3 regions of the Vreelandella janggokensis genome follow, and region 1 is predicted to be linked to each of the others. Evidence: predicted binding sites of a transcription regulator. Region 1 holds the regulator's gene; each other region holds the start of a gene.

Region 1 (3,279 bases):
GTGTCGGCATCATTCATGATGGAAGCAACTTGTCCCAGCAGTGCGAGATGGGTGTCGTCGGCTTCTTCAGGCACGAGAAGAACAAACACCAGGTCAACCGGGTCGCCATCAATGGCGTCAAAGTCGACCGCTTCATTGAGTTTGAGAAAGCCGGCGATAGGTGAATCACAGTGTGGGCTTCGAGCATGGGGAATCGCCACGCCGTTGCCAATCCCCGTACTGCCGAGGCGTTCACGACCAATCAAACGGCTGAACACTTCCTGGCTGTCGAGGCTGGGAATGTTTTGTGCGATAAAGGTGCTGAAAAACTCCAGCACCCGTTTTTTGCTGCCCCCGGGCACATCGTAGAGAACGCGTTCCGGGGGGAGGATTGTGGCCAACGTCATTGAATTAACGCACACCTGCGCCCTGGGCGCGGGCTTGTGCTTTTTCCTTATGCTTAACGAGCTGTCGATCAATCTTGTCCGCCAGGGCGTCGATGGCGGCGTACATGTCATTATCGAGGGCCTCGGCATGCAAGTCAGCTCCTGCCGCGTGGAGTGTGCAGGCGGCCTGTTGACGCTCTTTTTCGACCGAGAGCGTTACCTGCACGGTGGTGATGTTGTCGTAATGGCGCTCAACGCGTTCCAGCTTTTCGTTGACATAGTCACGCAAGGCGTCAGTCAGATCTACATGATGACCGGTGATATTGACTTGCATTGACGTACTCCTTATCCGTCGGACTGTCCTTCGATTGTAACCCTTTTTGGCGTTAAGCAAAGCCCTTGTGTTGAGTTTCCGTTTGCTTAACGTAAGCGACGCCGTTCGCTGGACGAAGGGATGCCCATGCCTTCGCGGTATTTGGCAACCGTGCGACGTGCTACGTGGATGCCGGCTTCCTCCAGCAGGGTGACCAGACGGCTATCTGACAAAGGTTTGCCGGGGGGTTCTTCCTGAATCAGTTTTTTGAGTCGAGCGCGTATGGCCGTGCTGGAGTGGCTGTCGCCGTCCTGGCCACTGATCTGGCTGGAAAAGAAGTATTTAAGCTCGAAAATTCCCCGCGGTGTATGGATGAACTTCTGGGTGGTGACGCGAGAGATGGTCGACTCATGCATCTCTACCGCATCGGCAATATCGGCCAGTATAAGCGGTTTCATGGCCTCTTCGCCGTGTTCGAGAAAGCCGATCTGGCGAGTGATGATTTCGCGGCCGACGCGTAACAGGGTGTCGTTGCGGCTGGAGAGGCTTTTGATCAGCCAGCGGGCTTCCTGCAAGTGATCCTTGAGGAACTGGTTATCATGACTCTTGTCGGCGCGCTTGATCAGGCTAGCGTAGTCGGGTTGAATCCTGAGCTTGGGTAAGGCCTCTGGGTTGAGTTCGAGGTGCCAGCCTTCGTTATCGTGGCGAACCACCAGGTCGGGAATCACGTAGCTATCGTCAGTGGCGCTGTAAACGCTGCCGGGGCGCGGGTCCAGGCTTCTGATCAGTTGGATGACGTCATCGAGTTGCACATCGTCCAGGCCGAGTCTTCGCTTGAGGAGGCGCTGATCATTTTTACCCAGCGCTTCAAGGAACTGGCGAACCAGACGCCGCGCAGGAATCAGCAGCGGTGTGTCACCGGGTAGTGCGGCGAGCTGAAGCATCAGGCATTCGCGAAGATCGCGGGCGAAGATGCCGGTGGGCTCGAACTGTTGCAGTCGCAGTAGAATGGTTTCAACCTCGCGCTGGCTGAGGCCTTCCACGCCCTGGTCTCGCAGTCCTTCGCGGATATCGGCAAGGGGCTGGGTGAGATAGCCGTTAGCATCCAGTGCGTCAATCAGGCTCTCGGCCACCAACTGTTCACGTTGGCTCAAATCGGTCATGGCGAGTTGCCAGAGGAGGTGGCCATGCAGCGTTTGCCCGGTGGCCTGGCGCTCGAAGTCAGGCCCCTCGCTACTTGTGCTGCCACTGCCCATCGTATCCTGATAGGTATCTGACCAGTCGCTATCGACGGATAGCTCCTTGGGAATGCTATCTGCCCACTCGCTTGCTTCCGGCTCGCTGTCAGCTTGCTCGCTTTCGCTGAACTCATCTTCCTGCTCGAGCATGGGGTTGGCGTCAAGCGCTTGCTGGATTTCTTGGCGTAAATCGAGCGTTGATAGCTGTAGCAGGGCAATTGCCTGCTGCAGCTGGGGTGTCATGGTGAGCTGAGTGCCGATCCGCAGTTGAAGAGAAGCTTTCATGACCATCTGAGAACCACTCGTTTATCGGAAAGCATCCACCCTAGTGCGAGTTGTGTTTGGGTGCAAGTGCAATAAGTATGCCATCGGCAATAAATATGCCATTGATGGCTTTAGAGACGGAAATCAGCACCTAGGTAAACGTCACGCACCTCCTGATTGTCAAGAATGGCGGCCGGCGAACCGCTGGCGATAATATGCCCGTCGCCGACGATATACGCCACATCGCAAATATCCAGCGTTTCACGCACGTTATGATCGGTAATCAATACGCCAATACCTCGCTCCTTCAAGGCGCGGATGATCGACTTGATATCGCCCACGGAGATGGGGTCTACACCTGCAAAAGGCTCATCAAGCAGGATGAACGCAGGCTCTGTCGCGAGGGACCGGGCGATCTCGACGCGGCGCCGTTCGCCTCCGGAAAGGCTCATGCCCATATTGTCGCGGATGTGGGTAATATGGAACTCTTCCAGGAGTGTTTCCAGGCGTGCTTCGCGTCCGGCTCGATCCAGGTCGTGACGGGTTTGTAAAATGGCCATGATGTTGTCGGCGACGGAGAGTTTGCGAAAGATCGACGCCTCCTGGGGCAAATAGCCAATGCCTGCCTTGGCACGCTCGTGCATGGGTGCTCGGGAAAGGTCCAGGCTATCAATCCCGACGCTGCCTGCATCTGCCTTGACCAGGCCGACAATCATGTAGAATGAAGTGGTTTTACCGGCGCCGTTGGGGCCGAGCAAACCGACGATGCTGCCTTGTGAGATATCCAGGTTGATGTCTTTTACGACGCGTCGGCGCTTGTAGCTTTTCGCCAAATGGCGGGCGTATAGCGTTTGTGTTGCGCTGTTGTCGGCAACTGCCATCAGGCTCTCCTTATCCCTCGGGTTGCAGCGTCATGCGGATGCGCTGCGACTCTTGATTGTCGACGTCGGAGCGCGCCTTGACGAACTCGCGGTCGATAAAGTATTCCAGCCGCCCCCCGGTGAAGCGGTCGCCTTGCTGGATGATTTCCGCCTGGTCAATCAACTCGACGCGTCGCTCGGCGACATGGTAGATCACCCTTCGACCCCAGCCTTCCATC
Region 2 (3,279 bases), 530 kb from region 1:
TCGGCGTCGTTTAGCGTAACGATAGGGCACCCGCGCCGGTATCGTCGCCCACCGCCTCTCGGTAGGCGGCTGCCTCTTCGGCTTCTTGCGCATCGGAGAAGCGTACTAGCAGGACGCACGAGGCCAAGGCAAGGACGGCTAACCCCAGGTAGAAGAGGCCTTGCTGATAGGTCAGGCTTTCACTGCGGAACAGGAAGGCGGCAGAGACGGCGCCAACGTTGCCGCCTGCGCCCACAATACCGGCCACCGCGCCCAGGGCTTTTTTATTGATGAAGGGTACCACCCCGTAAGTCGCACCTTCGGCCATCTGCACAAACAGGCTGAACACCAGCATGATACCGATCGCCAGGCTTAGTACATGCATTTGTGAAAAAGCGATCAGGGCGATGCCTTCACAAATGAGAGCGACCAGTAACCAGCGCACGCGCCCCTTCAGGCCCCCCAGTTTGGCAAACAAGTCAGAAAATATGCCGCCCAGCGTACGGGCAAAGATATTCATCAAGCCAAACAGGCCGGCAATCAGGCCAGCGGTGGCAAGTGTCAGGTCAAAATTATCGAAAAAGTAGATGGCGGCGATGTTATTGATCGTCAGTTCCACGCCAAAACAAATCCCATACACCACGAACAGCGCCCACACGCGAATATCTTTTGCCGCGACGGTAAAGCTTTGTAGCGCGCCGTTTTCGCCGCTGGCGGGCGGTAGCTCGCCGCGAGCGCGCAGCTCGTCAAAGTTGCCATCGGGCGCATCCTGGGTAAATAGCCAATAGGCAATGCCGGTGAAGAACAGCACAACGCCTGGCACGACCATGGCTAACCGCCAGCCCAACGCCTCGTTAACTCCAAGCATCAACATACCGGCAAATATCAACGGCATGACGATCTGTGTCGTGCCGCCGCCCAGGTTCCCCCAGCCCGCACTGGTGGCGTTGGCGGTACCCACGACATTGGGCGCAAACATGATGGAAGTATGGTATTGAGTGATAACAAACGACGCACCGATGGCCCCAATCGCCAGGCGCGCAAGCAGGAAGGTTTCAAAGCTGTCGGCCAGGCCGATGCCCATCACCGGAATGGAGCCGAGCAGCAACAAGCCGGAATAGGTCTTTCGTGGCCCGAGGCGGTCGCATAATACGCCGATCACCAGGCGGATAATGACGGTGATCGCGACCGAGGCGATGATGGTGTTACCGATCTGGGTCTGGGTGAGAGCTAGGTCTTCACGTACCACCGCCATGAGCGGCGCAATGCCAAACCAGCCAAAAAAGCAGAGATGGAAAGCAAACCACGAAAAATGGAAAGCGCGCATTTGTGGCGTAGAGAAATTGAGCAACCGAATACGGTTGGCTTTGTTGCGAATATCCATGGGATGGCCTCACGGGTTCTGTTACGAGTTCAACACCCTGCGCGTGAACACGCAGCGTCATCGGTTCACGAGAACATGCCTTCTTCATTGAAGGTCAGGTTCGACGCACTCGTACCCGCTTGGGCCTGGTCCACGCCTACCACCACTGCTTACATTTATGCAAAGTGGTTGCCATGGTTGTTTTTTATTATTTTAATCAGTTGGTTACTATTGAAGGGAGGGTGTTTGAGGAACAGGTTGAAAGATAAATATCATGCTAATGCTGCATCATTGGGCATCAGCAGGCCTGGTTTGGCTTAGTTTGGTGCTGTAGCAGGCGCCGGGCTTTCATCCAGATAGACATCCTCGATATCCAGCGTGGAGCGTTCGCCGAGCGCGTCGATGTTGTCTTCCAGCCAGCGGTCGGCGGCGGCATGGCCCTGTTCAAACAGGTGGCATAGAAAGGGCCACTCGGCATTCAGCTTGCTGGATACCGACAGTGGCAGTAACGCACCTTCACCGCTGATGCGGTGGAACAACGCCTGCTGATAGCAGTTCTCGATACCCTGGGCGTCAAGCACCTGTTTAAGCATGGCGATCATGCGCACCTCTTTGATCAGCGCTGAATTGAAGGTGATTTCATTAAGGCGGTTCATGATGGCTGACGCCGTGGTGGGTAAGTCGTCTCGTCGAATGGGGTTGATCTGAACGAGCAGAATATCGCGTGCGCTACATTCCTCCATTAGCGGGAACAGCGCCGGATTGCCCATATAGCCGCCATCCCAATAGGCTTCTCCGTCAATTTCAACGGCCTGGAAGACAAATGGCAGACAAGCGGAGGCCATGACCGCATCAAGGCTCATCTCATGCCGACGAAAGACCCGCTGCTTACCGGTACGGACGTTGGTGGCAGTCACGAAGAGTTTGAGCTGTTCACAGCGGCGGACCCGATCAAAGTCGATCCGTTCGGCCACAATGTTGCGCAGAGGGTTCACGTTGAGAGGATTGAACTGATAGGGCGAGACCAGCCGACTCATCAGGTCCATGGCGATATACCCCGGCGAGTGTTCGAGACTCCAGTTCCCGGTCAGCTTGTCCAGCGGTGAGCGACGAATAGGGCTTGCCATCCCCGCTCGGCTGACGGCCCGCCAGAAATCGTGCAAGGCCTCGCGGGCGGTTTCTTTATCGCCCCGGGTGAGCGCGTCGGCCATGACCACGCCGTTCATCGCACCGGCACTGGTGCCGCTGATGCCCTCGATCTCGACCCTTGAGTCCGCCAGTAAGCGGTCAATGACGCCCCAGGTGTAGGCGCCATGAGAACCACCGCCCTGTAATGCCAGGTCTAACGATTTAGGTTGCGTCATCGACTTGCCTCCTGGGTATAAGTCGTTAAAAACGGTGGGCAAGTGACGGTGCGTTAGGGCAGTTGATCACCTGTGAGGTTGCCACCCATTCCTGGTCAGGGTAGTAGGCAAACACATAGTGGTCGCCCTTTAAGCTGTCGATCAAGGGGTAGGTGACTTCTTCGCGAACCGCCGGGCAGCCGTGGCTGCGACCCAGTCGCCCCGTCTGGTCAATAAAGGCTTCGCTGACATAGTCGGCACCGTGAATGACGATGGCTCGTTCGTAGGCGTTGTCGTTAACGTTGGTCTCCAGGCCTTCCAAGCGCAGTGAATAGCCATTGCGGCCGTAGTAACTGTTCATGGTTTTAAACAGCCCGATGCTGGATTGGTGGCTGTCGGGGATGTTGGAAAACGTCTCCGCCAGGGCGTCCCCCGACCCTTGGCCGTGGGAGACGAGCTCTTGGAACATCAGTTCGTGCTGGGCCAGATCGAACACCCACAGCCGTGGCTCGGTTGACGGTAGAGAGTAATCGATCACCGCCAAGCGCTCGGCGTGAGGGTCGCGACAGCTGAGCGCTTTAGCAGCGAGGCGAA
Region 3 (3,279 bases), on a different contig from region 1:
ACAGCAGTTCGGCCTGGCTCAATGTCGTGTCGAAGCGGTGTTCGAATGAACGAATACCGACCGCTTCCGCCTTTCGAATCTTGTTTCTGACGTACACGTGGCTTGCGGGGTCTTCGCCAATCAGCACAACGGCCAAGCCGGGGGTGGTGCCTTCGGCCGCCAGGTGTTTAACACTTTCGGCGACTTCGGCAAGCACCCGCTCGGCACAGGCTTTGCCGTCGATGAGGGCCGCAGAGGCTTGGGTCCCAGGGGCTTGGGTCGTTGCGCTCATTGGAAAATCACCGTCTTGTTCTGATCGAGAAAGACGCGGTGCTCAAGGTGGTACTTGACCGCACGAGACAGGGCGATGGTTTCGGTGTTACGGCCAACAGCGACAAGATCCTGGGGGCGATAGGTATGATCGACGCGTTGAACTTCCTGGTCGATGATCGGCCCTTCGTCAAGATCTGAGGTGACATAGTGGGCGGTAGCACCAATCAGCTTCACGCCTCGCTCATGCGCCTGATGGTAGGGCTTGGCGCCTTTGAAGCCTGGTAGGAACGAGTGGTGAATATTGATCGCACGTCCGCTCAGCTTCTGGCACAAATCATCCGATAGGATCTGCATGTAACGCGCCAGCACGACCAGTTCGGTCTGGGTTTCCTCGACGATATCCATGATGGCCGCTTCCTGTTGTGGCTTGGTCTCCTTGGTGACAGGCAGGTAGACAAAGCGAATCCCCTCACGCTCGGCCATGGGGCGAAGATCCAGGTGGTTGGAGACGATGGCGGTAATCTCCATGTCCAGCTCACCCTTGCCATGGCGGTACATCAAGTCACTTAGGCAATGGTCAAACTTGCTCACCATCAGCAAGACCCGCATGGGCTGGGAGGAGCTGTGAATCTGCCAGTCCATCTCGAAAGGCTGCGCTACCCCCGCGAAATCATTGCGCAGCGTCTCGATGTCCGGCGTAGCGCCCTCGTTGAAGCGAAACTTGGCGCGTAGAAAGAAGCGTTTCAACTCTTCATCGTCGTATTGGGCCAGTTCACTGATATAACAGTTATTTTCGCTTAGGTACGAGGTCACTGCCGAGATGATGCCGGATGTCGCTGGGCAAGAGACGCGAATAATGTAGTTGTCATCATGAATGTTCATTTTTTCTCCTATATAAAATAATATATTTATATGTGGATAATAATTGGTTGTTTTTATCCGAAAAATAGAAATTAAATCCTTATTTAATAGAGTAGCTTTTTATTTGGTTTTTTGTCGAGATGGTTATCTAAGCACTCTATTCGTTCTGCTCACATCCATCCGGCCGCGCTACTCAAGTCATCAAAACCCGCTTTCCCAAGCGAGGCCATTGGCGTAACATCGACGTTGCATTCTTTTAAGGAAATAATAATTCCTTTCAGTAAAGCAAGAAGCTTGCCATGTGCGGGCGTGACCAGGACAAACGGTGCATACCTTTTTTATTTTATATAAAAAACAATTAATTAATGGGTGGATTTTAAGTCATAGAAAATGGCTATTTTCAGGAATAAATTTTCATATGTGTTTATTATGTTCGTTCCTGGTGCGATTTTTAGATGATATGCACTGTTACGGCGCAGGATACATAAAAGCGACGGCGCGGAAGAGAGCTGGCAGGGGGTTGCTGATAACAAGCAATAAAATATTTAATTTTTTATAAACAATCGCTTAGGGTTTTTTTATAGCGATGTAGAAGGCAGCCAAATGATATTGGCACACTAAGTGCTTTTCCTTTTGGGAAATATAGTTTCTTGAAAGGAATTATCACGAGGGTAATAATATGTCTCCAGAAGCTGCCGTTAAATTTATCAAAGATAACGATGTGCGCTATTTGCTGGCTCAATTTGTTGATATTCACGGCGCGGCGAAAACCAAGTCAGTGCCGGCGAATTGTTTGATGGACGTGGTAGAAAAAGGCGCTGGTTTTGCAGGCTTCGCTGTTTCTGGCCTAGGTATGAAGCCGCATGGGCCTGATTTTATGGCAAAAGGGGATTTGAACTCTCTTTCGCTGGTGCCGTGGCAGCCGCGCTATGCGCGTATGGCCTGCTGTGGTTATGTCAACGATGAGCCTCATCTGCTTGATAGCCGTGTCGTATTGCTTAAGCAATTAGAGCGGTTAAGTGACAAGGGATGGACGCTAAACACCGGTTTAGAGCCTGAATTTTCATTGTTTAAACGTGGGGCCGCAGGAGAACTGTTGCCTGTAGATGAGAGTGATACGCTAGCAAAGCCCTGTTACGACTATAAAGGCTTGTCGCGGTCTAGAGAGTTTCTGGAACGTTTAGTGGAAGCACTACAAAGCGTTGATTTCGATATTTATCAAATCGACCATGAAGATGCCAATGGTCAATTTGAGATCAACTATACCTACAGCGATGCACTGACATCCGCTGACCGTTTCACCTTTGTACGCATGGCCGCCGGTGAGATTGCCAATGAACTGGGCATGGTGTGCTCCTTTATGCCCAAACCGCATGCCGACCGGCCAGGCAACGGGATGCACTTCCATCTCTCGATTGCCGACCAAGAAGGCAATAACGTCTTTGGCGATGACAGCGATCCGCAGAATCTGGGGCTTTCCCCCACGGCGTATCACTTTCTTGGCGGCCTGCTGCATCACGCGCCAGCGCTGTGTGCCTTCGCGGCGCCCACGGTTAACTCTTATAAGCGTCTCGTCTCGGGCGGTTCCAACAGCGGCGCAACGTGGGCACCTGTGTTCATTACCTATGGTGATAACAACCGTTCAGCCATGGTGCGTGTGCCCTATGGGCGTTTGGAGTTTCGTCTACCCGATGCTGGCTGTAATCCTTATTTGGTGCATGCCGCGCTTATTGCTGCTGGCCTCGATGGTATTGACCGTCAGTTGGATCCCGGCAAAGCAAAAAATATCAATTTGTATGAACTGACGCCCGAGCAGTGTCGCGAACAAAAGATCGATATTTTACCCCAGTCACTCACTGAGGCGATTGACGCCCTGGAAGCAGATTCCGTACTGCGTGAAGGGCTTGGGGAAGAAATTACCGATGAATTCATCAAGGTCAAGCGTGAGGAGTGGGCTGACTACAGCAGCCAGGTCAGCGATTGGGAAATCCAGCGCTACGCGGAATTCTTCTAATGATTGCGTCTTATCGAAACGTAAGACATGCACTGACGAATAAGCCGAGGTAATGCTATGTGCGGAATTGTTGGGCTTTATCTGAAAAAACCTGAACTAGAAAGCCGGCTGGGTGAATTGTTCGAGCCGATGCTTATTGCCATGACAGACCG

The links. The regulator sigma-54, encoded in region 1, starts transcription at its own class of promoters, with help from an activator protein. The targets are predictions, from matches to a motif close to TGGCACNNNNNTTGCTNT.
Region 2: the regulator sigma-54 is predicted to act here: its motif matches at 1,520-1,537, upstream of QC816_RS01905 (NarK family nitrate/nitrite MFS transporter).
Region 3: the regulator sigma-54 is predicted to act here: its motif matches at 1,724-1,741, upstream of glnT (type III glutamate--ammonia ligase).

The regions. Positions count from the first base shown of each region.
Region 1 covers NZ_JARWAJ010000001.1:949,407-952,685, forward strand. The annotation lists gene QC816_RS04280 (PTS sugar transporter subunit IIA) at 1-386, opposite strand, end outside; gene hpf (ribosome hibernation-promoting factor, HPF/YfiA family) at 391-699, opposite strand; gene QC816_RS04290 (RNA polymerase factor sigma-54) at 786-2,207, opposite strand; gene lptB (LPS export ABC transporter ATP-binding protein) at 2,312-3,061, opposite strand; gene lptA (lipopolysaccharide transport periplasmic protein LptA) at 3,072-3,279, opposite strand, start outside.
Region 2 covers NZ_JARWAJ010000001.1:415,611-418,889, forward strand. The annotation lists gene QC816_RS01905 (NarK family nitrate/nitrite MFS transporter) at 11-1,363, opposite strand; gene QC816_RS01910 (patatin-like phospholipase family protein) at 1,660-2,706, opposite strand; gene QC816_RS01915 (murein L,D-transpeptidase catalytic domain family protein) at 2,732-3,279, opposite strand, start outside.
Region 3 covers NZ_JARWAJ010000002.1:457,528-460,806, forward strand. The annotation lists gene folD (bifunctional methylenetetrahydrofolate dehydrogenase/methenyltetrahydrofolate cyclohydrolase FolD) at 1-271, opposite strand, end outside; gene purU (formyltetrahydrofolate deformylase) at 268-1,134, opposite strand; gene glnT (type III glutamate--ammonia ligase) at 1,793-3,127, shown strand; gene QC816_RS08885 (amidophosphoribosyltransferase) at 3,185-3,279, shown strand, end outside.